Regions from separate parts of the Methylobacterium sp. 391_Methyba4 genome, predicted to be linked through region 3. Evidence: predicted binding sites of a transcription regulator. Region 3 holds the regulator's gene; each other region holds the start of a gene.
The links. Region 3 encodes PhoB, which activates phosphate uptake and scavenging genes when phosphate is short. Its sites were predicted from a motif close to TGTCATNNANCTGTCAT; they were not measured.
Positions count from the first base shown of each region.

Region 1 (7,312 bases), 1.8 Mb from region 3:
CCGGATCATGATCTCCTGGGGCATCGCCACCGCGCTGATGATCTTCATCCGCAGCGAGTGGCACTTCTACGCCCTGCGCTTCGTGATCGGCGCCATGGAGGCGGGTTTCGCGCCGGGCATCCTCTACTACCTGACCCTGTGGTTCCCGGCCTCGCATCGCGGGCGGATCACCAGCTTCATGTTCGTGGCCTCGGCCTTCTCGGGCATCTTCGGCGCGCCGGTGGCGGGCCTCATCCTCGGCGGCCTCAACGGCGTCGGCGGCCTTGCCGGCTGGCAATGGCTGTTCCTGGCGGGCGGCCTGCCCTGCCTCGTCCTCGGCCTGCTCGTGCTGACGCGCCTCGACGACCGGATCGCCGACGCCCGCTGGCTCTCGGAGCCCGAGAAGGCGCTCCTGTCCAGCCGCATCGCCCACCACAACCGCGAGATCGGCGACCATTCGCTCCTCGGGGCGATCCGGCAGCCGGGCTTCCTGATGATCGCGCTGATCTACTTCCTGCTCCAGATCGGCTCGTATGGCCTCAACTTCTGGGGGCCGGACCTGATCAAGACCGCGAGCGGCGGCCAGGCGGCCTCGGTGGGCTTCCTCACGGCGATTCCCTACATCTGCGGCGCGATCAGCATGGTCGTGATCGGGCGTCTCTCCGACGCCTCTGGCGAGCGGCCGAAATTCGTCGCGGGCCTCGCCATCACGGCGGCGCTCGGCTTCTTCGGCGCCGGCCTGTTCGACAAGCACATCGTGCCGCTGATGTTCGCCCTGGCCCTGCTGGGCGCCGGCATCGTCGCCTCGATCCCGACCTTCTGGACGCTGCCGGCCAAGCTCGTCACCGGCGTCGGCGCGGCGGGCGGGATCGCGCTGATCAACACGCTGGGCCAGTTCGGCGGCATCGTCAGCCCGGTGATGGTCGGCTGGGTGAAGGACCTGACCGGCTCGACGACGCCGGCCCTGTACGGCATCGGGGTGCTCTGCCTCGTCGCCGCCGGGCTCGCGCTCTTCGCCATGCCGGCGAGCCTGCGCCGGAGCGACAAGGCGCCCTGATCCGGCCGCATCGGGCGTCCCGGGCCGACGGGCTACGGGACGCCCACCAGGGCCGCCTGCCGATACGCGCGGGGCGCTGCCTCGTAGCGCCCCTTGAAGCGGCGGGCGAAGTGGGCTTGGCCGGCGAAGCCGCAGCCATAGGCGAGCAGGCCGATCGACAGGTGCGCGCAGGCCGGATCGGCCAGCCGCCGGGCGGCGGTTTTCAGATGGGCCTCGGCGCGCTGGACCACGACGCTGCCGTTGACGGGCTGGGGCACCTCCCGGGCCAGCCGCTTCGAGAGACCGGCGATGATCAAGTCGATGCCGATCTCCGTCATGCGCGCGGCTGCGGCTGCCCCGAGACGGTCGCGGATACGGATCAGCTCGCTGAAGACGCTCATTGCCAGGCTTGCGGATGCGCGATCGGTGCCGACGGTCAGGGCCGTGTAGAGCCGGGCCGGTCCGAGCCGCGCTTCAGACGGTCGCGCGGCACATCCAGGATCCGGCGACTGTCCGTCTCCGTCATCACCACCAGCGGCTGACGATCGACCACGACGAGGGAACCGACCTCCGCGCGTTCCCGCTTGGCCGCAAAGGGCTCTGCTCGGAGCGTCGGAAGCTCGACCGTCATGAGGGGGGCGGAGATGATCTCCCGCCGCCGTCGGACGCTGTCCTGCGGTGGAAGACCGACGGTTGAGAACAGAGTCTGCACGGATCGATCCCCGCGACGCCGGGATGGGGGCAGAGAGCGGTCGGCTGCGGGACGTCGTCGGGCGGAGCAGATCCCGCACGGCCGTGCCCGGACCCGGCAGACGGCACCGGTGAACCGTCCCGGGCTGGAGCCCGACAGGCGGCTGCCGACGCCGAAAACGGGTTCGGATGCCGATCTTCGCGGCCGAAAACAGTGAATGCCGCGGTAACCAATTCGAGGATCGGTCGCCCTGCGCGACGGATCAAAAAACCTCGCGCTCACGGACAAACCCCGGCCCGCTCATATTGTATATTATCTGCAACCTCAAGAATTGGTGCGATATCAACTTGAGGTAGCAATTCTCCGGCCTTCGATCCGGCACCCTGATCCGCGTCCGCGGTCCCGGTTCACCCCGACCTGCAGTCGTGGATCAGGCGCATGGTGCCGGGCCTTTCAATGGTGATGTCTCCTATGGATAACCTCAGCGCAGCCCGTTCAACGTTCATGTTGGAGAAGGTCGGCGCCATCGTCGCCGCCTACGTCTCGCGCAACGCGATCGACGTCGGGGCCCTGCCGGCTCTCATCGACCAAGTGCATTCGGCGATCGCAGTCCTCCGCCGCGACCCGTCGGGTTCGAGGGCAGGCGGCCTGAGCCAGGAGCAGGTCGACGCCTCGATCCAGGAAGCGGGCCTGATCAGCTTCATCGACGGCCGCGCCTACCAGACCCTGAAGCGCCACCTGACCGCCCACGGCCTCACGCCCGAGCGCTACCGGGCCAAGTACGGCCTGCCGGCCGATTACCCGATGGTCGCCCCGGGCTATGCGGCCCGGCGTTCCGAGATCGCCCGGGCGATCCAGCTCGGCCACAAGGCGGGGTGAGTGATGGTGCCCGCCTCGTCCCCGGGTCCCGCCCGGACCCACAAGCCTCCCCCCGGGGCGGCCTCGAAGGATGCGCTGTACCGCATCGCCGGGATTCTCGACGTGCCGGTGGCGAGCTTCTTCCCGGATGCCGACCGGCCCGACGCGGCCATCGCCCAGGCGGCCGACCTCGTCTCGGCGTTCGTGGCGATCGAGAATCCGGCCGCGCGCCGGACCTGCCTGGCCTTCGTGCGGGCGATGGCGGGTTCCTGAGGGGGCCGACGGAAGCCGGAGACCGGGCTGCTCCCCATGGGATGACGCCCGGTCTCCGGCCAGCCGGCCAGACGCCGGATCAGAACATGTGGCGCAGGAGGTAGAACAGCACGGCCGCGAGGGTGATCGCCGCCGGCAGGGTCAGGATCCAGGCGAGTGCCATGTTGCGCACGGTGGCCATCTGCAGGCCCGAGCCGTTGGCCGCCATCGTCCCGGCGACACCGGATGACAGGATGTGGGTGGTCGAGACCGGCAGGCCGTAGAGTTCGGCCAGCCCGATCGTGCCGGCCGCGACGATCTCCGCCGAGGCACCCTGCGCGTAGGTCAGGTGGGTCTTGCCGATCTTCTCGCCCACCGTGACGACGATGCGTTTCCAGCCGACCATGGTGCCGAGGCCGAGGGCGAGGGCGACGCAGACCTTGACCCAGCCCGGGATGTAGCGCGTGCCGTCGTTGAGCAGGCCCGCGTAGCGCTTGAGGGTCGCCTTGTCGGCCTCCGAGAGATCGGCCCCGGAGCCCGGCAGCACGCGCACCGCGTCGGCGGCGAGGTACATGTCGCTGCGCAGGTTCTGGGTCTGGGCGGCCGGCACCGTGCGGATCGCGCCGTAATTCTTCACGCTGGCGGCAATGTCGTTCGCGAGCGCCGCCAGCGCGGCGTAGACGGGCGGCGCGTTCAGGTCCTTCGTCTTCAGCGCTTCCGTCACGGTCCGGCGCGCGGCGGCGGCGTCCGGCACCTCCGCGCCGGGCGCCTGGGCGGAGAACACCGCGCCCGCCGCCGTCGAAGCCTGCACGAAGGCGGGCGTCGTGTCGTCCGCCATGGTGCGGTTGAGCGCGTAGGCGGTGGGGGCGGCGCCGATCAGGATCAGCATGATCAGGCCCATGCCCTTCTGCCCGTCGTTGCCACCGTGGAAGAACGAGACCAGCGTGCAGGTGAGGATCAGCAGGCCGCGGATCCACAGGGGCGGCGGCGCTTCGCCCTTCGGCGCCGCGTAGAGGTCCTTGCGGCGCACCGCGAATTTCAGGGCGAGCAGCAGCAGCGCCGCCAGCACGAAGCCGCAGACCGGCGAGAACAGCAGCGCCTTGAAGACGTTGAGGGCCTGGCTCCAGTCGACGCCCGCGGTGCCGTCGCCGCCGTTCATCAGCTGATTGGCGAGGCCGACGCCGAGCACCGAGCCGATCAGCGCGTGGGACGAGGAATTGGGCAGCCCGAACGCCCAGGTTCCGAGGTTCCAGAGGATCGCCGCCAGCAGCAGCGCGAAGATCATCGCGTAGCCCGCATGCGAGCCGACATTGAGGATCAGTTCCACCGGCAGCAGCGTCACGATGGCGTAGGCCACGGCGCCCGAGGAGAGCATCACGCCGAGGAAGTTGAAGACGCCCGACCAGATCACCGCGACGAGCGGCGGCATCGAGTGGGTGTAGATCACCGTGGCGACCGCATTGGCGGTGTCGTGGAAGCCGTTCACGAACTCGAAGGCGAGGGCGATCAGCAAGGCGAGGCCGAGCAGCGCGAAGGCGCCGTAGGCGAGGGGCGCCTCGCCGACGGCGTTCATGTCCGCGATCAGGCTCACCACCGCGTAGCCGAGGCCCGCCACCAGCACGAGGAGGAAGGCGACCACCCCGCCGAGATGCAGTCCGTGGTCGAGGCGCGGGGCCCCTACCTGCCGGCCTGCGACCGCCCCCGACGGCGCCACGGCGGAATCGGACATGAACCCTCGCGCGGAATCATTCGTGATGGTGAGCCGGGATTAAAATGTGCCCGTGACGGTCGGGTGACGTCGATCCCGCGTCCAGCCTCGCGCAACGGCATCCGGCCGAAGCGATTTGCGGGATTTCGTCCCGTCCCCAGTGTCCGGGCCGTCCCAGTGTTCGGGCCGCCGAGGATGGGCGGTCTGTGCCAGGCCCGTTGCGATGACGGACGGCCATCGCCCCGATCCTCATGTCATGACGGCACGCGCTGCAAGGTTAAGACGAAGATGAGTCATGATATGATTTGCGCCGGCAAAGTTTTGATCCTGTTGCTGGCAGGATACAAATGTAATCTTTTAGATTTGTGACTGGATTATGACGAAGGCGAGCGCGTAGAGTTCGCTAAATCTCCGGCTCGCAGGCTGAATCGCCGCGCGCTTTGGGGGTTGGCATGACATTTCGATATGGCGTCTCGATCGTGGCGTTGGCGGTCGCTGCCTTCGGACCGGGCGCGCAGGCACAGACGGCCAACACGACCGCTTCGGACGTCAATGTCCTCAATCTGCTGGCGCCGTACCTGACGCTCAACACGACGGCGACCGGTCAGCAGACGCTGCAGCTCAACCTGGCGCAGTCGATCGCGATCAACAACGCCGCGGGGCTCGCCCAGCAGCAGCTCGCGATCAGCGACAAGAACCTGCTGGGCTCGGCGCGCAACGACCTGTCCTCGGCCGGGCTCGGGACATACGGCGTGGCTGCAAATCTCGCGGGCGGCCTGCCGGCCCAGACGCCGATCAACGGCATCGTTCCGCAGCAGCTCGTCGGCGGCCTGGGTGCCCAGCTCGGCCCGATCTACCAGCGCGGGGTCGAGCAGGGCGCGAGCGGACCCCTGGGCAGCGTGGTCAATCTGCTGGCCGGTGCCTACGGTTTCACAGGCAACAACCTGGGCGTCGCCAAGAACTACTATGCCAACGGCGCGGCCAACAATCCGAGCGTGACCCCGGCCAACTACGTGGCGGTGCCGGCCGTGGCGCCGGCGGGCTACAGCCTGCCCACCGCCAACGGGCTGCCGAACACGACCAACAGCGTCTACGACCTCGCCTACGGCGTGACCAACACGCAAGCCGGCCAGGATGTCTACGGTTCCTCGCGGCCCGTCCAGGCGGCGCCGGCCCGGTTCAACACCTTCGACCCGACCGCGCTCAACGGCATCGCCACGAACCCGTCCTTTCCGAGCGGGCACACCACCTACGCGTTCACCGACGGCATCCTGCTCGCGATGCTGGTGCCGCAGCAATACCAGAGCATGCTGGCCCGGGCGGCCGACTACGCCAACAGCCGCATCGTCCTGGGCGTGCACTACCCCCTGGACATCATCGGCGGACGGGCGCTCGCCACCTACGACCTCGCCCAGGCCTTCACCAACCCGGCCTATATCAACAACGCCGCGGTGACTGGCACGGCGATCAACCTGCCCGCCCAGTTCGTGGCGGCCCAGAGCCAGCTGCAGGCCTACCTCGCCGCCCAGTGCGGCAACACCGTCGCCGCCTGCGCGGGCAGCGCCGCCAACGCGGCCGGGAATCCCTACGTTCCGTCGGCCGGCAACCAGGCTGCCTACCAGCAACGCCTCACCTACGGCCTGCCGACCCTCAGCTTCGCCCAGGCGCCCCGCGAGGCCGCTCCCGCCGGCGGGCCGGACGCCTCGATCCTGCTCGCGCCGCTCTACGGCGGATCGACCGCCGCCGCGCGGACCCTCGCGCCCACCGGCGGCCTCTACGGCCAGCTCGCCACCAGCACGATCAACCAGATCCTGGTCAACACCGAGACCAACGCGCTGTCCGCCTTCTACGGCAGCCCCCTCAGCTACTGGAGCCGCCTCGACCTCTATGCGGCCGCCGGGTATTTCGGGAACGTCACCGGCACCCTGCGCATGGACGCCACCGACCGCCTCGGCATCGATGTCGGCATCGGACAGGGCGGCGCGCTCTATGCCAACGGCACCATCGCGGGGACTGTCTTCGTGGGCGCCGGCGGCCTGCTCGGCGGCTCCGGCAAGGTGGGCGGGATCGGCGCGCTCTCGGGGGGCACGGTGGCGCCCGGCAACTCCATCGGCACGCTCACCGTCGCCGGCAATGCCGCCTTCGCGGCCGGCTCGACCTACCGGGTCGAGGCCAACGCCGCCGGACAGGCCGACCGCATCGCCGCCACCGGCAGCGCCACCCTGTCGGGCGGCACCGTCCAGGTGCTGGCCGCCTCGGGCGCCTACAACCCGCGCACCACCTACACGATCCTCTCCGCCGCCGGCGGCGTCTCGGGCCAGTTCGCCGGCGTGACCGCGAACCTCGCCTTCCTCAGCCCGGGCCTGCGCTACCGGACCGACGCGGTCGACCTGACCCTCACCCGCAACGACGTGCCGTTCGCCGCGTCAGCCACCAGCCGCAACGGCATGGCGGCGGCCAACGCCGTCCAGGCGGCCGGCCCGGGCCGGCTCTTCGACGCGGCGGTCGCCTTCACCACGGCCGAGGCCGGCAACGCCTTCCGGGCGCTGGCGGGCGACATCCACGCCGGCACCGTGTCCACCGCCTACGAGACCGCGTTCTTCGTGCGCGAGGCGGTGCTCGACCGCCTGCGCTGGGGCAGCCCCGGCACCGGCCTCGATTACGGCACCCTGCCGGCCGCCTACGCGGCCGACCTGCCGGGGCGCCAGCCGGTGGTGGCGGGCGTGCCGGTGCGGACCCTCGACCCGCAGGTGTTCGGGCTCTGGGGCCAGGGCTTCGGCGCCTTCGG
Region 1 covers NZ_CP121475.1:4,733,976-4,741,287, reverse strand. Annotated here, with positions in the region: gene P9K36_RS22255 (MFS transporter) at 1-1,036, shown strand, start outside; gene P9K36_RS22250 (helix-turn-helix domain-containing protein) at 1,069-1,416, opposite strand; gene P9K36_RS22245 (hypothetical protein) at 1,452-1,727, opposite strand; gene P9K36_RS22240 (MucR family transcriptional regulator) at 2,211-2,585, shown strand; gene P9K36_RS22235 (hypothetical protein) at 2,589-2,837, shown strand; gene P9K36_RS22230 (inorganic phosphate transporter) at 2,917-4,545, opposite strand; gene P9K36_RS22225 (autotransporter domain-containing protein) at 4,977-7,312, shown strand, end outside.
Region 1: P9K36_RS22230 (inorganic phosphate transporter) is a predicted target of PhoB. The motif match lies at 4,598-4,614, and genes of this name have one in related genera.

Region 2 (7,312 bases), 1.5 Mb from region 3:
GCCGCGACCCGATCGCCATTGACGGGATGCACGGTTCGGTCGCCGTCGCCGTGGAACACGATGGTCGGGACCGCCTGCCGATTCGGCCCCGGTGCCGACCCTTGCCCCTGCATGGCCGCGAAGGCGGTGGGCATGTCCCGGGCCGCCCCGCAGGCCAGCCCGGAATGGATGCCCACGGCCGCGAACAGGTCCGGATAGGTCGCCGCCAGGATCGCCGCCGCGGCGCCGCCGGCCGAGAGCCCGGCCGCGTAGACCCGGCCGGGATCGGCCGAGAACTCCGCCACGACCGACCGGGCGATGCCGGCGATCAGCGCCGGCTCGCCGCCCTCGCGGACTTGGTCGCCCGCCGTGTACCAGTTCCAGCAGCGCTGCAGGTTGGCCGACGGGGGCTGTTCTGGATAGGCGACCAGGAACGTCTGCTCCTCGGCCAGGGCGTTCATCCGCGTGCCGGCCGCGAAATCGTCGGGGTTCTGGGTGCAGCCGTGCAGCATCACGATGACGGGCAGGGCCTGACCCCGGTAGCCGCTCGGGACGTAGACCTTGTAGCCCCGGCTGCCGGCGGCCTCCGTGAAAACGCGATCCTCGAACCGCGCGCCGGGCGGGACTTCGGCGGCAGGGCGGCGGCCTGACGGGCCGGCATTCGGTAGCCGCTCGCGCAGGGCGCGCAACATCGCCGACAGGTCCGGAGCCGTCCCCGGCCGCGAACCGCCGCCTTGATCCGGCGCCGTCCAGGCACCGCCGGCTGCCGTCGGCGCCTCCATGTCGAGGGTCTGCTCGGCATGACCGGCGGTGCCGGGCCGGTCTGCCATGCCGCGTCGTGCCTCGGTCCATTGCGCGACGGCGGCCTCCTGGCCACGGCGGAACCGCGCCATCGCGTCCTGCATCCGGGCGGTCCGGTCCGCTGCCCCGGTTCCTGGCCCCGTTCCCCTGTCCTTCGCCGTCGCGGATCCGAAGGCGTGCGGGTCGAATTGCGACATTCCGAACGCCGAGAGGTCGAGCTTCGACGGGTCAATCTTGGGGAAACGGAACATGGGGAGGATCCTCATACGGCGTGGTTCGGGTGGAGATTCCGCGCGACCGGGGCGCGGACGGTCAGGTGGTCCGGTCGGCCAGTGCCGCCTTGACGGCGGCGCTGGCCTGGAAGGCACCCAGGACCTCCACGGACGCGATCGCGGCCCGCGCCAGTTCGGGGGTGACGTCGGTGGCGATCGTGGCGAGGCCCAGGACCTGGATGTGCAGGGGGGAGCCGGCATCCCGGGCCGCTTCCAGGTCCGCGCGGGAGAAGTGCGAGAGCCCCAGCCGGAGCTGGCGCCGCGCCACCGACTGCCGGACCGCCTCCTCCTGCCGGTCCAGCTGATTGCGCACGGCCGTGCGGATGAAGTCGGCCCGGTTGGCGTAGAAGCCGTCGCGGACCATCAGGTCGACGCGCCCGAGATCGACGAAGCCGAGATTGACCGTGATCTTCTCGCTGTCCGGCACCTTCGGACGGAGGTCGCGCGCGGTGTCGGTCATCGTCGAAACATCTCCAGGCCATCCCGTTGGATGGTTTAGAGATGGTGATGGGCATCCGAAGCGCAATGGGCGTTGGCGTATTGAGACCGGCGGCGGCGCCGCGCACGCGGGTCATGCGGCCCGGGAACCTGCCCGGCAGCCTGCGCGCGCTCTCACCGGGGAGTGGCGGCGTCCCAGAGCGTGCCAGGGTGGCGATGCGGCGATCGTCGCCTCCCCGGGGGGCGGCGAACGAGGTCGCAGATCCCGTGCGGAATGGCGCAGGCTCGAGCGGTGCGGTGCCATCTGCCCCGCCCCCACCCGTCGCCTCTCCCCTGAGCGTGGGGGAGGCCGCACTCGCGTTCCCGGGGCAGTGGCGCCGGGCGGAAATCTGCGGATCACGCAGGCGCGCTGAGCGCGGCGGCCGCAGAGGGGCGACGGCGGGTCAGGGCGGCCACATCCTGCATCGCCCCCCTCACCGCCGCTCCGGCTCTATCCGCAGGACGCGGTTGGGCCGCGCCGTGTCCCGGCACCGCGCGGGGGAGAGCCGCCTGGACTCGGCGCCTGTCCCGATCGCGGGATCGTCCGGCCCCTCAATCGGCGCCGATTCCCCGCCCCTTCAGGCTCTCGTCGATCTCGTCGAGGGCCGCGGCGTCGTCGATCGTCGCCGGCATCGTCCAGGGCTCGTGGTCGGCGATGCGCTTCATGGTGGCCCGCAGGATCTTGCCCGAGCGGGTCTTGGGCAGCCGCGGCACGGTGAGGGCCAGCTTGAACGCCGCCACGGGGCCGATCTCGTCGCGCACCTTGGCCACGAGTTCCCGCTCGATCGTCTCGGTCGGCCGGTCGACGCCGGCCTTGAGCACCACGAAGCCACAGGGGACTTCGCCCTTCAGGGCGTCCCGGATGCCGATGACCGCGCACTCGGCCACGTCCGGATGGCCCGCCAGCACTGCCTCCATGCCGCCGGTAGACAGGCGGTGCCCGGCGACGTTGATGATGTCGTCGGTGCGTCCCAGCACCGTGATGTAGCCGTCCGCGTCGATCACCCCGGCATCCGAGGTGTCGTAGTAGCCCGGGAACGTGGAAAGGTAGCTCGACCGCATGCGCGCGTCCGAGCCCCAGAGCGTCGGCAGGCAGCCGGGGGGCAGGGGCAGGCGGATCGCGATGGTGCCCATGGTCCCGGCCGGGACCGGTTTGCCGCCCTCGTCCAGCACCTCGACCCGGTAGCCCGGCATCGGCACGCAGGTGCTGCCGTGCTTCACCGGCAGGAGGCCGAGACCCATCGGGTTGCCGGCGATCGGCCAGCCGGTCTCGGTCTGCCACCAATGGTCGATCACCGGCCGGTTCAGCACCCGCTCGGCCCAGGCGACCGAATCGGGATCGGCGCGCTCGCCCGCGAGGAACAGGCTGCGGAAGGCGGAGAGGTCGTAATCGGCGATCCGGGCGCCGGCGGAATCCTCCTTCTTGATGGCCCGCAGCGCCGTCGGCGCGGTGAACAGGCACACGACCCCGTACTCGGCGACGACCCGCCAGAATGCGCCGGCATCCGGCGTGCCCACCGGCTTGCCCTCGTACAGGACCGTGGTGCAGCCGTGCAGGAGCGACGCGTAGACGATGTAGGAGTGCCCGACGACCCAGCCGATGTCGGAGGCGCAGAAATAGGTCTCGCCGGGCTGGACGCCGTAGAGGTTCGGCATCGACCACGCGAGGGCGACGAGGTAGCCGCCGGTATCGCGGACCACGCCCTTGGGCTTCCCGGTCGTCCCGGAGGTGTAGAGGATGTAGAGCGGGTCGGTGGCGGCGACCGGCACGCAGGCCGCCCGCTGCCCCGCCGCACGGGCGGCCGCCACGGTCTCGGCCCAGTCGCGGTCCCGCTCCGGCATGAGCGTCGCGGCGGCCTGCGGGCGCTGCAGGACTAGGCAGGCTTCCGGCTTGTGGCGCGAGGCCGCGATCGCCGCGTCGAGGAGCGGCTTGTAGGCGACCACGCGGTTCGGCTCGATCCCGCAGGAGGCGGCGAGCACCACCTTCGGCGCCGCGTCCTCGATCCGCACCGCCAGCTCGTTGGCCGCGAAGCCGCCGAACACGACCGAATGCACCGCGCCGAGCCGTGCGCAGGCCAGCATGCCGAACAGGGCCTCGGGCACCATCGGCATGTAGAGGATCACCCGGTCGCCCTTGCCGACGCCGAGGCCGGCGAGGACGGCGGCCAGTACCGCCACCTCGTCGCGCAACGCGCGGTAGGTGATGCTGCGCTTGGTCCCGGTGACGGGCGAATCGTAGCGGATCGCCACCTGATCCGCCCGCGCTCCGTCGGCGTGACGGTCCACGGCATTGTGGCAGGCGTTCAGGGTGCCGTCCGGAAACCAGCGGCCGTAGGGGCCGGAATCCGGCGCGAAGGCCCGCTGCGGGACATGCGCCCAGTCGAGCGCCTGCGCCGCGCCGAGCCAGAACGCCTCCGGATCGCGGCGGGCCGAGTCGTACATGTCCGGGTAGCGGCCCGGCAGGCTGGCTCTCGTCATCGGTTCGGCGTTTCCTCGCGGGCCGCTCTCCGGCGGCGGGGCCCAGAGTAGCGCATTCTTCCGCGGGTGCGAGGCCGGTTGTGGGTCGCCGGAACCGCCGCGCGCCTTCGCTCGCGCGATCGGGGTGCTCCGTGACGCGTTCGCCGGATGCATCCCGGATCGGCGGCTTCGAAGCCGGGCGCCTCGGCGTGGCCGGCGGGAAATGCATCTGCCGGGAGGTCGCGGGTCGTCTGTTTCGATCCCCGGGCGTGCGGGCGCGGCAGGCGCCCCGTCGCCAAGGCTCCGGGGTCACATCCGCGAGAGCACGACGCCCGCCCGGATCGGCGATCCCGAGGCGGCCGTTTCTCCAAACGAGCGGTCGCAGAACGCAAAACCGCCGCACCGGTCTCCCGATGCGGCGGCAGCTGTCGTGCCGTTTCTGCTATCCGTGCGGACGGATCAGGGGCTCAGTGCAGCGTATTGCCGTTCGCCTGCAGCCTGTTGATCTCGTCCTTGAGAAGGAGTTTCCGTCGCTTCATCTCGGCGATGTGAAGGTCGTTCGCCGAAGGCCTGTGGATCGCTTCCTGAATCTCACGCTCGAGGGCTTCGTGCTTCCGGGCGAGTTGGTTCAGATGCGTCTGCAGCGACATGAGCCGAATCTCCTGTCATCGTTTCGACACACCGACATTGGCACAAGATGCCGTACCTGTCGAAGCGTTTTCTGCTGCTAAGTCTGATGATTGCTTACCGCGCCGTCTTGTCCGGCGCCGGAGCGTGACGCATGCTCTCGGGCCATGAACGGTCTTCGGGTCCTCAGGTGACGATGGCGGACGAGGCGGGTGAGAGTGCGCAGTCGGACCTCCTGGGCGAACTGGCGCGGCTGCGCGAGGAGCACCGGGATCTCGACGGTGCCATCGAGGCGCTGGAGCGCAGCGTGGCTGGCGACCAGCTCCAGATCCAGCGTCTGAAGAAGCGCAAGCTCACCCTGCGTGACCGCATCTTCCACATCGAGGACGCGCTCACGCCGGACATCATCGCCTGATGCCGGTGGACGTCTTCGGGCCGCGCCTTGCCGCGGGCCCGCACCGCCTGTAAGCGCCCTCTTTTTCCGGGATCAACGATGGCGTCGCCTCCGGTCGCGATCATCATGGGCAGCCAGTCCGACTGGGCGACCATGCGGCATGCCGCCGAGACGCTCGATGCCCTCGGCGTACCCTACGACGCGCGCATCGTGTCGGCCCACCGCACGCCGGATCGGCTCGTGGCCTTCGCCAAAGGCGCGGTCGCGGCCGGCCTCAAGGTCGTGATCGCGGGGGCGGGCGGCGCCGCGCACCTGCCCGGCATGGCGGCCGCGATGACCCGCCTGCCGGTCTTCGGCGTCCCGGTGGAATCCAAGGCCCTGTCCGGCCAGGACAGCCTCCTCTCGATCGTCCAGATGCCGGCGGGCATCCCGGTGGGGACCCTGGCGATCGGCCGGGCCGGGGCCATCAACGCGGCCCTGCTCGCCGCCGCCGTCCTGGCGCTCTCCGATCCGGATCTGGCGGAGCGCCTGGAGGCGTGGCGCGCGGCCCAGACCGCCTCGGTGGCCGAACGGCCGGTGACGGAAGAGAACGCGTGACGGATAAGATCCTCGGCCCCGGCTCCACCCTCGGCATCGTCGGTGGAGGCCAACTCGGGCGCATGATCGCGCTGGCGGCGGCCGATTACGGCCTCAAGGCGCACGTCTACGCCCCCGACGCGGACAGCCCCGCCTTCGACGTGGCCGCCCGGACGACCTGCGCGGCCTACGACGATGCCGAGGCGCTGGCCGCCTTCGCGCGCAGCGTCGATGTCGTGACCTACGAGTTCGAGAATATCCCGCACGCCACGGCCGACATCCTGGCCCGGCACGCCGCCCTGCACCCGAACGCGCGGGCGCTCTCGACCACGCAGGACCGCCTCTCCGAGAAGGAATTCATCAACGGGCTGGGCATCCCGACGGCGCCGTTCCGGGCGGTGGACACGCCCGACGATCTCGACCGGGCGATCGAGGTGATCGGCCTGCCGGCGGTGCTCAAGACCCGCCGCTTCGGCTACGACGGCAAGGGGCAGCGCATGCTCCGCGAGCGGGCCGAGGGCGACCGCAACGCTCTGTTCGCCGAGTTCGGCGGCGCGCCGCTGATCCTGGAGGGCTTCGTGCCGTTCGAGCGCGAGGTCTCCGTGGTGGGCGCCCGCGGGCGCGACGGCAGCTTCGCGGCCTACGACCTGTGTGAGAACGAGCACCGCGATCACATCCTCGCTCTGACGCGGGTGCCGGCCCCGGGCGTGGCGCCGGAGACGGGCCGCATCGCCCTCGAGATCGCCCGTCGGATCGCCGACGCCCTCGACTATGTCGGCGTCCTCGCCGTCGAGATGTTCCTCGTCCGCGAGGACGGGGCGGAGCGGCTCGTGGTCAACGAGATCGCGCCCCGGGTCCACAATTCCGGCCACTGGACCAGCGAGGGGGCGCTGACCTCGCAATTCGCCCAGCACGTGCGGGCCGTCTGCGGCTGGCCGCTGGGCGATCCGGGCCGGGTCGGCGGCCTGCCGGTGGAGATGCGCAACCTGATCGGTGCCCAGGCCGACGACTGGCACGCCCTGCTGGCCGAGCCCGGCGCCCATCTGCACCTCTACGGCAAGGGCGAGGCGCGTCCCGGCCGGAAGATGGGTCACGTGACCCGCCTCGGGCCCGTCCCGGCCGGTTCCTGAGGCTTCGAAGGCACACCTGCATCGCCGCATGGCGGTCGGAAGCCCGCCTGCGGCGTCCCGGAACCGTCGAGCCATACCTTCGCCACATCCCACCGCTTCCACCACAGCGTGGTCGGTTCCGAATGCTGTCGATCGATTCCGCCTGCACCGCCTTCGTCCCCGGGACGGGCGGGGGCCGGATCACGACGCGGCGCTTCTTAAGCCGGCCTTCACCGTGATGCGCGACGGTGCCCCGGATTCGGGCGTGCCCGGCGCACGGCGCGGGCTCTTGGACTGTGAGGGGCGAGGCGGGCACGCGCAAGGCGGGCGACGCCTCGGGGAGAGTGGGGCAATGAACGTACGCAACGGGCTGGGACGAAAGACGGCACTGATCGGCGCAGCCATGGTCTCGGCCGCCGGCCTCGCGGGCTGCGAGACCGTCGGGAGCGCGGCCGGCCCGCGGCAATACGCGGTCCTCGAGAAGGACACCACGGGGGCCACGAACGTCAACATCGCCTCCCTGACCGAGGTCGTGCAGCGCAACCCGAACGACGCGGCCGCCTACAACACCCGCGGCGCCGCCTATGCCCGCGCCGGCCAGTTCAACGATGCCATCGCCG
Region 2 covers NZ_CP121475.1:1,414,239-1,421,550, reverse strand. Annotated here, with positions in the region: gene P9K36_RS06800 (PHB depolymerase family esterase) at 1-1,031, opposite strand, end outside; gene P9K36_RS06795 (CopG family transcriptional regulator) at 1,093-1,512, opposite strand; gene P9K36_RS06790 (propionyl-CoA synthetase) at 2,082-4,007, opposite strand; gene P9K36_RS06785 (DUF465 domain-containing protein) at 4,454-4,636, opposite strand; gene P9K36_RS06780 (DUF465 domain-containing protein) at 4,768-5,028, shown strand; gene purE (5-(carboxyamino)imidazole ribonucleotide mutase) at 5,107-5,604, shown strand; gene P9K36_RS06770 (5-(carboxyamino)imidazole ribonucleotide synthase) at 5,601-6,713, shown strand; gene P9K36_RS06765 (tetratricopeptide repeat protein) at 7,045-7,312, shown strand, end outside.
Region 2: P9K36_RS06785 (DUF465 domain-containing protein) is a predicted target of PhoB. The motif match lies at 4,650-4,666, and genes of this name have one in related genera.

Region 3 (7,312 bases):
ATGAATTACGGCTACGAGGGTGAGGTCACGCTCCTCGTGCCCGTGACGCCGCCGCCGAGCCTCGACCCGGCCAATCCCGTTCAGATCCAGGCGAAGCTGACCTATCTCGTCTGCGAGACCGAGTGCGTCCCCGGTTCGGCCGATCTCGCGCTCACCCTGCCGGTGGGCAAGGCCGAGCCGGACCCGGCCAACGCCGCGCTGTTCGCGCGCGCCCGGGCTGCCCTACCCGCGCCGGCGCTCTGGCCCCTGCGCCTGTCGAGCCAGGGCGACACGCTCCAGCTCGATTTCGCCGCGACCGGCCTGAAACCGGAATCCGTCCGGAACGCCGCCTATTTCCCCTATGCTGAGACGGCGATCGACAACGCCGCCGCGCAGGTGATGACCGTCGACGAGACCGGTCTGCATCTGACCATCGCGCGCAGCAGCCCGACCGATCCTGCGCCCGCGGCCCTGCCCGGCGTCCTGACGATCGACGAGGTCGGCACGGACGGCACCCGCCGCCTCGCCTTCGCGTATGGTGACGAGCCGGTGCTTCCTGCCGTCGCGGCCGCGTCGAGCGCGCCGAATCCGGCCGGAGCCCCGCCGGCCGTCGCCGAGTTCGACGCGCTGACCCTCGCGACCGCCGCGGCCTTCGCCTTTCTGGGCGGCCTGATCCTCAACCTGATGCCCTGCGTCTTCCCGGTGCTGTCCATCAAGGTGCTGAGCCTCGTGCGGCATGCCGGCGAGGGCCCGGCGCGGCTGCGGCTGCACGGCCTCGCCTACACGGCCGGCGTGCTGGCGAGCTTCCTCGGCCTCGCATCCCTGCTGATCGCCCTGAAGGGTGGCGGGGCCGCGATCGGCTGGGGCTTCCAGCTGCAATCGCCCGCCATGGTCGCAGCCCTCGCCTATCTGCTGTTCGCGATGGGCCTGAGCCTGTCCGGGGTGGTCCATGTCGGCGGCCGGCTCGCCGGCCTCGGAGACGGCCTGACCCGGCGTGCCGGCCTGAGCGGCTCGTTCTTCACGGGCGTGCTGGCGACCCTGGTGGCGACCCCCTGCACGGCGCCGTTCATGGGCTCGGCGGTGGGCTTCGCGCTGACGCAGAGTGCCGGTGTCGCGCTCGCCGTCTTCGCGAGCCTCGGCCTCGGCCTCGCCCTGCCCTTCCTGGTGCTGACCCTCTGGCCGCCGGCCCTGCGGGCGCTGCCGCGGCCGGGCGCGTGGATGGAGACCCTCAAGCAGGTCCTGGCCTTCCCGGTCTACGCCACCGTGGCCTGGCTGATCTGGGTACTGGCGCAGCAGGTCGATCCGCGTGGGCTGCTGGCGGCACTGATCGGCCTCGTCCTGGTGGGCTTCGCCGCCTGGGCTTGGGAACACGGCCGCGCCGCCGCGCCCGGGGCGGGCCGGGTCGCGCGGGTCGCTGCGGCGCTCGCGCTGGTCGCCGTGGCGGCCCTCGCCGTGACCCTTCCGCGGGACCGCGCCGCGCCGTCGGCGCAGGCCGCCGCCGACGGGGTCGAGCCCTTCACTCAAGCGCGTCTCGACGCCCTGGTGGACGCGCACCGCCCCGTCTTCGTGGACATGACCGCCGCGTGGTGCATCACCTGCGCGGTGAACGAGGCGACCTCGCTCAACACCAAGGCCGTGCGGGCCGCGATGGCCGAGCGCGGCGTGACCTACATGAAGGGCGACTGGACCAACCAGAATCCCGAGATCACCCGTCTGCTGGAGAAGCACGGGCGCAGCGGCGTGCCGCTCTACCTCCTCTATACCGGAACCGGAGCGCCTCAGGTGCTTCCGCAGATCCTCACCGAGGGGACGGTTCTGGCGGCGCTCGACGCCGTGCCGGTCGCGTCCGGCCGGAGCGCGGCGCTGACCCGCTGAATCTGCGCGAGGCCCGGGGGGCCGCCGGGCCTCGCAGCATCCGCCGGCCTCGAACGTCCCTGGCTCCCTTCGCTGCAAGCGGGCGGGCGGCGCGGCCGACCGGCCTCCGGCCCGGAACCCTTTGTCCCGGAACGCTTCGCGCCCCTCTCAAGCGTCGAGCGAGAACGTCTCGTCGAAGGCGTAGCCCGAGCCGCGGACCGTACGGATCGGGTCGGCTTGGCGCGGGCCGTTCAGTGCCTTGCGCAGCCGCCCGACATGGACGTCGACCGTGCGCTCGTCGATGTAGACGTCGTGTCCCCAGACCCCGTCGAGGAGCTGCTCGCGGGAGAAGACCCGGCCCGGCGCCAGCATCAGGAATTCCAGCAGACGGAACTCTGTGGGGCCGAGATGCAGCTCCTCGCCGCCGCGGCGGACGCGATGGCCGGTGCGGTCGAGTTCGAGGTCGCCCGCCGCCAGCCGGTCCGAGACATGGGCGGGCTTGGCCCGGCGGAGCAGCGCGCGGATCCGGGCGAGCAGTTCCGGGACGGAGAACGGCTTGACGATGTAGTCGTCGGCGCCCGTCCCGAGACCGCGGATCCGGTCGCCCTCCTCGCCCCGGGCGGTGAGCATGATCACGGGCAGCCGCTCGGTCTCCCGGCGCGCCCGGATCCGCCGGCACAGCTCGATGCCCGACAGGCCGGGCAGCATCCAGTCGAGCAGGACGAGATCGGGAATCCGCTCCGCCAGGAGCAGCTCCGCGTCGTCGCCGCGAGCCGCGGAATCCACCAGAAAGCCCTCGGCTTCCAGATTGTAGCGCAGCAGCGTGGTCAGCGCCTCCTCGTCCTCGACGATCAGGACTTGCATGCTCACGTTCGAAGATCCGTTCACGAAGCGGCGCCATACGGCCTGCAGGCGCGCCGACTCTCCTTGGAGCCGGCGGGCAGGCGGAGGGTGCAGGAGGCGCCGCTCAGCCTCAACCCGCACGCTCCGATTCTCCGGCGGCGCCCCACAGGAGCGCGCGCAGGCCGACGCCTGGACCGGGGGCGGCCCGCTTACGGAGCCGGCACCCCGTCCACGGTCGCATAGTTCGACGCATCGTTCTTCGGCCGGTCGCCCGCCAGGGCCTCGCCCGTGGCGAGATAATGGATCGTCTCGGCGATGTTGGTGGTGTGGTCGCCGATCCGCTCGACGTTCTTGGCGCAGAACAGAAGATGCGTGCAGAACGAGATGTTGCGCGGATCCTCCATCATGTAGGTCAGGAGCTCGCGGAACAGCGAATTGTAAAGGGCGTCGATCTCGCCGTCCCGCTCCCAGACATCGTGGGCTGCCTGGACGTCGCGGCTCGCATAGGCGTCGAGAACGTCCTTGAGCTGGCCCTCCGCGAGGTCGCTCATGTGGCGCACGCCGAGAACGATCTTCTGGGCCGGCGCCTGATCGGAGATCGCCACCACCCGCTTGGCGACGTTCTTGGCGAGGTCGCCGATCCGCTCGAGGTCGCCGGAGACGCGGATCGCCGAGATCGTCTCACGCAGATCGATCGCCAGGGGCTGACGCCGGGCGATCAACAGCACGGCGCGCTCCTCGATGTCCCGCTGCAGGGTGTCGAGGCGCTTGTCGGCGACGATCACCGCCTGGGCGAGCGTGTCGTCCCGGCGCACGAGGGCGTCCGTCGCCTCCGCGGTCATCTTCTCGGCCACGCCGCCCATCTCCGAGATCGAGCGACGCAGGTTCTCCAGGTCGGTGTCGTAGGAGGTGACGATATGGCCGGGCATGGCGAATCCTTCGATGGGTCCCGGGGGCGGCGCTCCGGGGAGGCCCTCGGGGACCCGCCGGCCCTCCGCGGATGCGGCGACCGGACGGCCTTCCCCGAGACCGGAGCGTTCAGGCAGACTAGCCGAACCGGCCGGTGATGTAGTCCTGGGTGCGGCGTTCCGTCGGGTTCATGAACATCCGGTTGGTCGGACCGAACTCGATCAGCTGGCCCAGATACATGAAGGCGGTGAACTGCGAGATGCGCGCCGCCTGCTGCATGTTGTGGGTGACGATCACGATGGTGAACTCGTCGCGCAACTGCTCGATCAGCTCCTCGATGCGGCCGGTGGAGATCGGGTCGAGGGCCGAGGTCGGCTCGTCGAACAGGATCACCTCTGGGCGCTGCGCCACCGTGCGGGCGATGCACAGGCGCTGCTGCTGGCCGCCCGACAGGCCCGTGCCCTGCTGCTTGAGCTTGTCCTTCACCTCGTCCCAGAGGGCGGCCTTGCGCAGGGAGGCCTCGATCCGGCCGTCGAGTTCGGATTTCGGCAGCTTCTCGTAGAGGCGCAGGCCGAAGGCGACGTTGTCATAGATCGACATCGGGAACGGCGTCGGCTTCTGGAACACCATGCCGATGCGCGAGCGCAGCTCGTTCAGGTCGATGGAGGGGCTGAGGATGTTCTCGCCGTCCAGGAGGATCTCGCCCTCGGCCCGCTGCTCCGGATAGAGGCTGTAGATCCGGTTGAAGCAGCGCAGCAGGGTGGACTTGCCGCAGCCCGAGGGCCCGATCAGCGCCGTGACCTGCCGGTCGTGAAAGTTGAGGTTGACGTCCTTCAACCCGTGGAAGCTGCCGTAGTAGAAGTTCAGGCGCTTCACGGCGATCCGCACGGGACCGCCCTCGTCGGCGCGGTTGCGGTTCAGCTCGACCGTGGGGATCGCGGAGGCGGCGTTCATCGTCGTGTCCTCGAAGGGTCTCAGCGCGAGGTCTGCGGCTTGATCACAAGGCGGGCAATGATCGACAGCACCAGGATGGTGGCGGTGATCAGAAGCGCGCCGGCCCAGGCGAGGCCCTGCCAGTTCGGGTAGGGCGACAGGGCGAACTGGTAGATCATCACCGGCAGGTTCGCGACGCCGCCCATCAGGTTGGCCGAGAACCAGGAATTGTTGTTGAGCGCGGTGAACAGCAATGGCGCCGTCTCGCCGGCGATGCGCGCCAGGGCCAGGATGATCCCGGTGACGATGCCGGCCGAGGCCGCCCGCCACGTGACGTTGATGATCACCGTCGAGGGCGGCGCCCCGAGCGCCGCGCCGGCCTCCCGCAGGGTTCCGGGGACGAGCCGCAGCATGTCCTCGGTGGTGCGGACGATCACCGGAACGGCGATGATCGCGAGCGCGACGCCGCCGGCCCAGCCCGAATAGGTGCCCATCGGCCGCACCATCAGGGTGTAGACGAACAGGCCGATCAGGATCGACGGCGCCGAGAGCAGGATGTCGTTGAGGAAGCGGATCAGGGCTGCGAGCTTCGAGCCGCGCCCGTACTCGGCCAGGAACGTCCCGGCCATGACGCCGACCGGCGTCGCGATCACGATGCCGATCCCGGTCAGGACGAGGCTGCCCAGAATGGCGTTGGCGATGCCGCCGCCCTCGGATCCGGGGCCCGGCGTCGGGTTGGTGAACAGGGTCGGCGTGAAGCCGCGCACGCCCTGGACGATCAGCATCACCAGGATCGAGCCCAGGACCAGGGCGCCCACCAGAGTCGCCCCGGTGCAGGCAACCCGCAGCGTGCGGTCGGCGATGCGCCGGCCCTGACGGACCCGGCCGGAGCGGCGCCGGGGCGCCGCGGTCATCGTGGGGGAGGCGTCCATCGCGCGTGCTCCTCAGGCGGCCTGGACGCGGCGCGTCAGCAGCCGGGCGATGATGAGAACCACGAAGGTGATCACGAACAGGATGCAGCCCAGAGCCATCAGGGCGTTGAGCTGGAGGCCGTCGGCTTCGTTGAACTCGTTGGCGATGCGCGACGCGATGGTCGAGCTCGGATCGAAGATCGAGGCCGAGAGGCGGTTGGCGTTGCCGACCACGAAGGTCACCGCCATCGTCTCGCCCAGCGCCCGGCCGAGGCCGAGCATGATCGCCCCGATGATCGAGACCGAGGCCTGCGGCACCAGCACGTGGCGCACCACCTCCCAGGTGGTGCAGCCGATGCCGTAGGCGCTCTCGCGCAGCACGGTCGGGATCTGGTCGAGCATGTCGCGGGCGATCGAGGCGATGAACGGCACGATCATGATCGCCAGGATGATCCCGGCGGTGAAGACGCCGACGCCCGAGGGCACCCGGGCGTAGAACAAGGTGCCGACGATCGGCATGCCCTCGACGAGGTTCGAGGCCGGGATCTGGATGTAGCGCGCGAAGAGCGGCGCGAACACGAACAGGCCCCACATGCCGTAGATGATGCTGGGCACGGCGGCGAGCAGCTCGATCGTCATGGCGACCGGCTTGCGGGCCCAGCCCGGGCAGAGCTGGGTGAGGTAGACCGCGATCCCGAGGGAGACGGGGACGCCGATCAGGAGCGCCAGGAAGGCGGAGGCGACGGTCCCGATCACCGCCACCAGGGCGCCGTACTGCTCGGTCCCGACGTTCCAGGCGCTGGAGGTCAGGAATCCGAAGCCGAATTCGCGGAAGGCGGGCCAACCGCCGTAGAGGATCGAGCCCAGGATGCCGGCGAGGACGAGCAGCACCAGCAGCGCTGCGGCATACGAGGAGGTCCGGAACAGGGTGTCGAGGCTCCGGCTCGGCGCCTTCCGCGCCGTCGCGGAACGGGTTCGGCCGAGGGCGATCGATTCAGTCAAAGCGGGCATCCGCTGTTCTCTGCGAAGACGGCGTGGTAGCGCGGGGCGTTCCGAGAAGCGAGGGAGGAGGTTCGCACCTCCTCCCGGCCACGCTCACATGTTGAAGACGGGCTTACCGTCCTTGCCCTTCACGTCCTTCCACTCCTGGTGGATCAGCTCGACGACGTTGTCCGGCAGCGGGACATAGTCGAGGTCGACGGCGAGCTTGTCGCCGTTCTTGTAGGCCCAGTTGAAGAACTTGAGCACATCGGCGGACTTGGCCGGATCGACGGCATCCTTGTGGACCAGGATGAAGGTCGCCGCCGTGATCGGCCACGCCGCCTCGCCCGGCTGGTTGGTCAGGGAGATGCCGAAGCCCGGGGTCGCCTTCCAGTCGGCGCTCGCCGCCGCGGCCTGGAACGCCTTGTCGTCGGGCTGCGGATACTTGCCGGCCTTGTTCTGCAGCAGGGCGTAGGAAAGCTTGTTCTGCTTGGCGTAGGCCGACTCGACGTAGCCGATCGCGTTCGGGACCTGCTTCACCGTGGCGGTCACGCCCTCGTTGCCCTTGCCACCCTGCCCCACCGGCCAGGAGATCGTCGTGGCGGCGCCGTATTCCTTCTTCCAGGGCTCGGAGACCTGGGACAGGTAGGTGGTGAAGATGTTGGTCGTGCCCGACGCGTCGGAGCGGTAGACCGGGGTGATGTTGGAGTCGGGAAGCTTCAGCCCGTCATTGAGTTTCGCGATCCGCGGATCGCTCCACTTGGCGATCTTGCCGGCATAGATGTCGGCCAGCACGTCGCCGGTGAGCTTGAGCTTGCCCGGCTCGATCCCGGGGATGTTCACCACCGGCACGACGCCGCCCATCACGGTCGGGAACTGGACGAGACCGTCCTTGGCGAGCT
Region 3 covers NZ_CP121475.1:2,905,867-2,913,178, forward strand. Annotated here, with positions in the region: gene P9K36_RS13550 (protein-disulfide reductase DsbD domain-containing protein) at 1-1,854, shown strand, start outside; gene phoB (phosphate regulon transcriptional regulator PhoB) at 2,002-2,697, opposite strand; gene phoU (phosphate signaling complex protein PhoU) at 2,886-3,605, opposite strand; gene pstB (phosphate ABC transporter ATP-binding protein PstB) at 3,724-4,539, opposite strand; gene pstA (phosphate ABC transporter permease PstA) at 4,560-5,450, opposite strand; gene pstC (phosphate ABC transporter permease subunit PstC) at 5,463-6,440, opposite strand; gene pstS (phosphate ABC transporter substrate-binding protein PstS) at 6,525-7,312, opposite strand, start outside.

Region 4 (7,312 bases), 1.8 Mb from region 3:
CGGGTCCTGCCAGAGGGCGTCGAGGATCGCGGCGAGCCGCGCCTTCGTGCGGTCGCGGCCGAGATGGTAGGCGAAGCCGGCCGGACCGTCCGCGAGGCGGATGGCGGCCCGGGTCACGCTGACCTCGCCGAGGTTGAACGGGCGCCCGTCGCCGCCGATCCGGCCTGAGGCCATCACGAGCCCCGTCTCCGGCGGCCGGAGATCCGCGGCGGCCGGGGTGTCGAGGACCGACAGGGCCGCCTCCAGGTCCGTGCGGCTCGCCTCGGCACAGAGCGCCATCACGGCCTGGCGCGCCCCGATCTCCCCCTCGGATGCCGGATGTCTCGGGCTCGTCGTCATCGCGAATCCCTCCGTCGCTCAGTTGTATAGGTGTATAGACAACTGGCGTGCGCCGCACAAATGAAGTTTGGATGACAGGATGGATGCGCAGGAGCAGGCACCCGGCCTCGTCCGGGGCGAGGGTCTGACGGCGTGGCGACAGATCGCCGACGCGCTGACGGCCGAGATCGCGGCGGGGCGCTATCCGCCGGGACAGCAGCTGCCCGCCGAGGCCGCCCTGGCGGCGCGCTTCGCCGTGAACCGGCACACCGTGCGACGTGCCCTCGCGGCGCTCGCCGAGGGCGGGCTCGTGCGCGCCAGCCAGGGCCGGGGCACCTTCGTGGAGGAGGCACCCCTCGCCTACCCGATCGGGCCGCGCACGCGGTTCTCCGAGATCGTCGCCGGGGCCGGACGCGAGGCCTGGGGCGACCTCGTCGCCTCGACTACGGTCCCGGCCGGGCCCGAGCAGGCGGCAGCCCTGGCCCTCGCCCCCGGCGCGCCGATCCTGGAGCTGCTGACGGTCCACCGGGCGGATGACGCCCCGCTCTCGACGGCGCTGACCTGGCTGCCGCTGCCGCGCTTCGCGGGCTTCGCCGAGGCCTATGCCGAGCGCGGCTCGATCACCCGGGCTTTCGCGGCCTGCGGCCTGCACGACTATACCCGGCTCTCGACGCGCATCCGCGCCCGGCCGGCCGATTCCGCGGAGGCGCAGCGCCTCGACATCGCCCCGGGGCGGGTCGTTCTGGTGGTGTCGAGCGTCAACATCGATCCCGCCGGCGTGCCGATCCAGGCGAACCGCACCCTGTTCGCCGCCGACCGGGTGGAGCTGGTGATCGGCGGGTGATCGGGCCGCCGGCTCAGCGCGCCGCCGGCCCGATGATCGCCCGGCGCAGGCGGGTCGAGACCCAGTCGATCGCCGCCACGGTGACGAGGATCATCAGCACCAGGAAGGCGACCTGCTGCAGCTCCAGCACGCGGATCAACTCGGTGAGGTACTGACCGATGCCCCCGGCACCGACGATGCCGATGATCGTCGCCGACCGGGTGTTCGACTCGAAGAAGTACAGGACCTGGCTCGCCAGCACCGGCAGGACCCCGGGGATCAGCCCGAAGCGGATGCGGTGCAGGCGCGAGCCGCCCGAGGCGACGACGCCCTCGCCGGCACGCTTGTCGCAGGTCTCGATCGCCTCGGAGAACAGCTTTCCGAGCGCCCCAAAATCCGAGCACGCGATGGCGAGCGCCCCCGCGAAGGGGCCCAGGCCCACGACGTTGATCCAGATCAGCGCCCAGATCAGCACGTCCACCGAGCGCATCACGTCGAGGCCGCGGCGGACGGCGAACCGCGCGAAGGGGTTGGGCACGACGTTCCGGGCCGCCAGGAACGCCACCGGGAAGGCGAAGACCGCCGCCGTCAGCGTGCCCAGGAAGGCGATGCCCAGGGTCTCGCCCAGCGCGTGCAGGAAGGTCCAGAACTGGCCCTCCGGGGACGGCGGCAGCATCAGCACCGCGAAGGTACCGAGCCGCCCGAGCCCGTGGAGGATCCGCGCCATCGAGAAGTCGAGGCGCCAGTAGCCGAACGCCGCGAGCCCGATCAGGACGGCGAGCAGGGCGGCGAGCCGCGCCCGCCCCGGCCAGTCGGTGCGGAACTGCGCGGGGTAGCGCGCGCGCAGGCGGGCGAGGTCGGCCCGGGCCGCCGCCCGCAGGGCCTCGGGACGCGGGCTCATCGGGCCTGCTCCGCGCCGATCAGGCGGTGACGGACCCGCTCGGTGGCGAGGTCGATGCAGAACACGGTCAGGATGATCAGCACGAGGATCGCGCTCACGTCCGCGTAGTAGAAATTGCGGATCGCCACGAGGAATTCCTGGCCGATGCCGCCGGCGCCGACGAAGCCCATCACCCCGGCCCCGCGCACGTTGATCTCGAAGCGCAGCAGCGCGTAGGAGGCGAAGTTCGACAGCACCTGCGGCAGCACCGCGAAGCGCACCGTCTGGACCCAGGTGGCGCCCGAGGCCGACAGGCCCTCGACGGGCCGCATGTCGATGTTCTCGACCACCTCGGAGAACAGCTTGCCGAGCGCCCCCGTGGTGTGGATCGCGATGGCGAGCACGCCCACCATCGGGCCGAGTCCGAAGGCGATCACGAAGATCAGGGCGAACACCACCTCGGGGACGGTGCGGCACAATTCCAGGAGGCGCTTGGCGCCGACGCGCAGCAGGCGCGACCGCACGAGGTTGGCAGCGGCCACGAAGCTGAGGGCGAAGCCCGCGAGCCCCCCGAGCAGCGTCCCGAGATAGGCCATGAGCAGGGTCTCGCCCAGCAGGCCCAGCCATTTGGGCAGGCCCCAGTACCAGCTGCGGACGTCTTCGAGCGGGTGCTCGAGGCTGATCGGCGGCAGGATCTGCTGGATGTAGGCGGTGAACTTGCCGATGTTCTCGGCGAAGACCAGCGGCCGCACCTCGGCGACCAAGCCGGCGACCAGGGCGAGCGCCGCCACAAGGGCGAAGCCCGCCAGCGTGCGGCGGCGCGCAGCGCCGGTCGCCGCCGCGTAGAGGCCGGAGAGGGCGGCTTCCCGCTCCGGCGACAGGGGTGTCAGACCGCGCAAGGCGGGCGGGCCCGGATCAGGACTTCCGGCGCTGCTCGTCGTTGAACCGCAGCATGTCGATGATCGGCTGATAATCCTTGAGGGTCACCGGCGTCAGATCCTGGTCCTTGCCGTCGGAGAGACGGTCGAAGGCGGCCTTGTCGGCCTTCGGCAGGGCCACGAAGGCGTCCCGGATCCTGGCCTTCAGGTCGTCCGGCAGGCTCGTCAGCATGGCGAAGGGCCCCTCCGGCAGGAAGTCGGACTTGAACACGACCCGGAAGTCCGATTGCTGCATCGGCGTGCCATCTGGCTTCTTGAGCATGCCCTTGGCGGCCATGCGGGTGACCATCGTGTCGGTCTCGGAATTCCACAGGTTGGCGGCGGCGTCGGCCGTGCCCTGGGTGAGCGCCAGCACGGCGTTCTCGTGGCTGCCCGCGTAGAAGGTCTTGCCGAAGAACTTCTCCACGTCGTAGCCGGCCCGCTTCAGGAAGAAGCGCGGCGCCTGGTTGCCGGAGGTGGAGTTCGGATCGACCAGGGCGAGGTTCTTGCCCTTGAGATCCTCGACGGTCTTGTAGGGGCTGGAGGCCAGAACGTAGACCACCGAATAGTAGCCCGAGGCGCCGGTCTCGTGCTTCTGGTTGACGATCGGCTCGATCTTCACGCCGGTCATCACGGCCCGCGCGAAGGAGGCCGGTCCGTACCACGCGATCTGGATGTTGCCGGCCCGCTGGCCCTCGATCACGGCGGCGTAGTCGCTCGCCACCCGCAGCTTCACCGGCACGCCGAGCGTCTTGGTCAGGTAGGCGGTGAGCGGCGCCCAGCGGTCGGCGGTGCCCGAGGCGTTCTCGGCCGGGATCACGCCGAGCGTCAGCTCCGGATACTGGGCCTTCCAGTCCTGGGCGGCGGCCGGCAGGCCGAGGAGGGCGAGAGCCGCGGCGGCGCCGGCGAGAGTGCGTCGGGTGATCATCGTGTCGTCCTTCGTGACGGCGTAGGGCAGGAAGTTCGGCCGGCCGGAGGCCGGTCGGGCGTTTCCCGAATGGTTGTTGGGGCTTGGATGGCCCGGATCAGGCGCCGAGGGCGGCCTCGCGGACCGGCCGCGCCGGCACGAGACCGGGCCGGCCGGGCATCGCGGCCCGCTGCTCCGCCTCGCGCTGCGCGGAATCGTCCAGCACCTCGCCGGCCTCCAGGCCGTAGAGCCGGCGCGCCACGTCCTCGGTGAGGTCGAACGGTCCGCCCTCGAACACGACCCGCCCGGCCGCGAGTCCCACGAGGCGGTCGCAATAGGCGCGCGCGAGGTCGAGGGAATGCAGGTTGCACAGCACCGTGATGCCGTAGCGCCGGTTCACCTCGGCCAGCGCGTCCATCACGAGCCGGGTGTTGCGCGGGTCGAGGGAGGCCACCGGCTCGTCGGCGAGCAGGATCTCGGGCTCCTGCACGAGGGCGCGGGCGATGGCGACCCGCTGCTGCTGCCCGCCCGACAGGCCGTCGGCGCGCTGGCCGGCGAACTCGCCCATGTCGAAGCTCTCCAGGGCGGCGAGCGCCATGGCCCGGTCTTCGGCGGACCATTGCCGCAGCAGGGAACGGTAGCTCGGCACGTGGCTGAGCCGGCCCATCAGCACGTTGGTCATCACGTCGAGGCGGCCGACGAGGTTGAACTGCTGGAAGATCATGGCGCAGCGGGTCCGCCATTCGCGCAGGTCGCGGCCCCGCAGGGTGGTGACCTCACGGCCGTCGTGGAGAATGCGCCCCGAACTCGGGTCCGCCAGCCGGTTGATCAGGCGCAGCAGCGTCGACTTGCCGGCGCCCGACCGGCCGATCACGCCGACGAAGCTGCCGGGCTCGATCCGGAGCGACACGCCGTCGACGGCGCGCCGGTCGCCGTACTGGCGCGTGAGATCCTCGATAACCAGCATGCCACCATCCGCCGGGGAATGGCCGCAGGTAAACGCCGATTTCACGACGATTGGATGACGAATACAGATCGATTATGTTTGCCGGCGCAATTCTTACATTTTGATAGCCGGCTTAAACTTCATAGCGTTCGAGGAATGCTTCGATGGGCAGGCCGCGGAAATCCGGAAGCGCCCGGCGCAGCCGTTCGTGATCCCAGTCCCACCATGCCAGGCGCATCAGACGTTCGGCGATGGCCTCGGGGAAGCGGCGCCGGACCGGTTTGGCGGGATTGCCGACAACGATCGTGTAGGGTTCGACGTCGCGGGTGACGATGGCGCCCGCGCCGACCACGGCGCCGGTGCCGATGGTGCGGCCGGGCAGGACAACGACGCCGTGGCCGATCCAGACATCGTGGCCGATCGCCACCGGGCTCGCCCGGCGCCGGTCGAAGAAGGCGGGCTCGTCGGACTCCTCCGGCCAGTAGGCTCGTGCCCGGTAGGTGAAATGCGCCTGCGACGCGCGCTCCATCGGGTGGTTGCCGGGATTGATCCGCACGCTGGCGGCGATCGAGCAGAACTTGCCGATGGTCGTGTAGATCACCTCGCAATCCTGACCGATGTAGGAATAATCGTCGAGGATCGTCTCGGTGAGGCGGGTTCGCGCGCCGACCTCCGTGTAGTGGCCGAGGCGGCAATCCACGACCCGGGCGCTGGGATCGCGTGCGGGTTCGAGTCCGAGGGGACGGTCAACCACGGGGCTCTCCGAAGGGCAGGCGCGCCAGGAGCCGGAACGGGCCGGACCCGTCCTGGGTCAGGAGGCACACGGCGTCGATCACAAGGGGCTCCGGCCCCGCGGCGGCGTAGGCCTCGGACAGGCGCCGGTGCCAGGCTTCGCGCTCCGCCTCCGGCAGGGCGTCGGTCAGGGTCATGTGGAAGCGGAAGGCCTCGAACACGTACGGGTAGCCCCAGCGCGCCAGCAGCGCCCGCCCGCGCGGGTCGAGGCGCTCCGGGCGGCGCTTGGCGCGCTCGGCCTCGGTGAGCGGCGCACGGAACGGGTCGAGGGCGGCGACGCACTCGGCGGCGAAGAGCCCCAGCTCCGGCGGGGGAGCTTCCGGCACGAGGGCGAGGAACGGCCCGAGGGCGGCGACCCGGAGCGGGCCCACCGCCACCGGCGGGTGCGCGGCCGCGAGGTCACGGGTGGCGGCGACGAGATCCGCCTCCGTGGTGCCCGCCGCGAGGCGCAGCGGCGCCTTGAGGGTGGCGTGGAACCCGTAGATCCGGGCCCCCGCCGTGACGGCGGCGAGGTCGCTCAAGCCCTCCGGGTGCGGGACCGACGCCCCCGAGACGGGGTCGGTGCCGAGGACGGACCGGCCGAAGGCCTCCAGCCGGGAACCCGGGGCGGGCAGGCAGTAGAGAGCGTAGCGGCGCGACACCTTTCGGCCTCCGATCGTCGGCCGCCGTCAGGCCGTCGGCGCGTAGGGACGCGCCTCGGCGGCCCGCCGGGGGCGCACGTCCATGGCGTTGCCCCGCCACACGATGGCGCTCTGCATCCAGGCGCCGAGCCAGATCGCCGGGATCAGGGCGTCGCGCACCAGGAAGGCCGCCAGCAGGCGGGGCGAACGGTGCCAGCCCGCGCGGATCGCGAGCCGGTGCTCGGCGGCATAGCACAGGCCGGCGAGGCCGGCAGCGCCGACGAGGCCCGTGAGGCTGCCGGCCCAGAGGGCGATGAGAAGCGCCGGCAACAGGACACCGCTGCCGATCTCGGGAGCGAAGAACAGCGGGAAGGTCACGCGGCGCAGGCGCGCCCAGCGCAGCTGCCGCGCCCAGACCTCCTGGAAGCCGCGCGGCCCGAGCGGCTGCTCGAACGGGCTCGCCACGAGGTGGACCCGCTTGCCGGCGGCCCGGACGAGCTTGGTGGCGGCCGCGTCCTCGGCGATCTCGGCCGCGAGCGCCTGCAGGCCGCCCTGCGCCTCCAGAAAGGGCTTGTGCCACAGCATGCTCTTGCCCTGCGCGAAGCCCAGCCCGAACGCCTCGGCGGCGTATTGCCAGCGGGCCTGCAGGGTGTTCAGGAAGGCGCATTCCACCTCGGCCATGAAGCTGCCCGGGCGCGCCCCGGCGGGGGTCGAGCAGACGAGGCCGGTATCGTCCCGCCACGCCGCCTGGAGCCGCTGGAGGTAGTCCGGCGGCATGGCCACGTTGGAATCGGCGAGCACCACCCAGTCGTGGGCGGCGGCCCGCCAGCCCCGCAGGCAATTGTTGAGCTTCGGATTCTCGCAGAGGCGCTCGTCGCCGAGGATCAGGCGGGCGGGCACGCGCGGATGGGCCGCGATCAGCCGCCGGACCATCGGCACGATCGGGTCCCCGGGGTCGGCCACGCAGAAGATCAGCTCGTAGGACGGGTAGTCGAGGCGGAAGCTCCGGGTGAGCATCTCCTCGCTGTAAGCCTCGATCCCGTGAAGCGGACGGACCACGGAGACGGGCGCGCCGTCCGGAAACCGCGACGGCCCGTGGCTCCGGCCGA
Region 4 covers NZ_CP121475.1:4,725,623-4,732,934, forward strand. Annotated here, with positions in the region: gene phnG (phosphonate C-P lyase system protein PhnG) at 1-339, opposite strand, end outside; gene phnF (phosphonate metabolism transcriptional regulator PhnF) at 419-1,162, shown strand; gene phnE (phosphonate ABC transporter, permease protein PhnE) at 1,176-2,042, opposite strand; gene phnE (phosphonate ABC transporter, permease protein PhnE) at 2,039-2,920, opposite strand; gene phnD (phosphonate ABC transporter substrate-binding protein) at 2,937-3,866, opposite strand; gene phnC (phosphonate ABC transporter ATP-binding protein) at 3,964-4,812, opposite strand; gene P9K36_RS22210 (chloramphenicol acetyltransferase) at 4,925-5,545, opposite strand; gene P9K36_RS22215 (DUF1045 domain-containing protein) at 5,538-6,224, opposite strand; gene P9K36_RS22220 (glycosyltransferase) at 6,252-7,312, opposite strand, start outside.
Region 4: phnC (phosphonate ABC transporter ATP-binding protein) is a predicted target of PhoB. The motif match lies at 4,856-4,872, and genes of this name have one in related genera.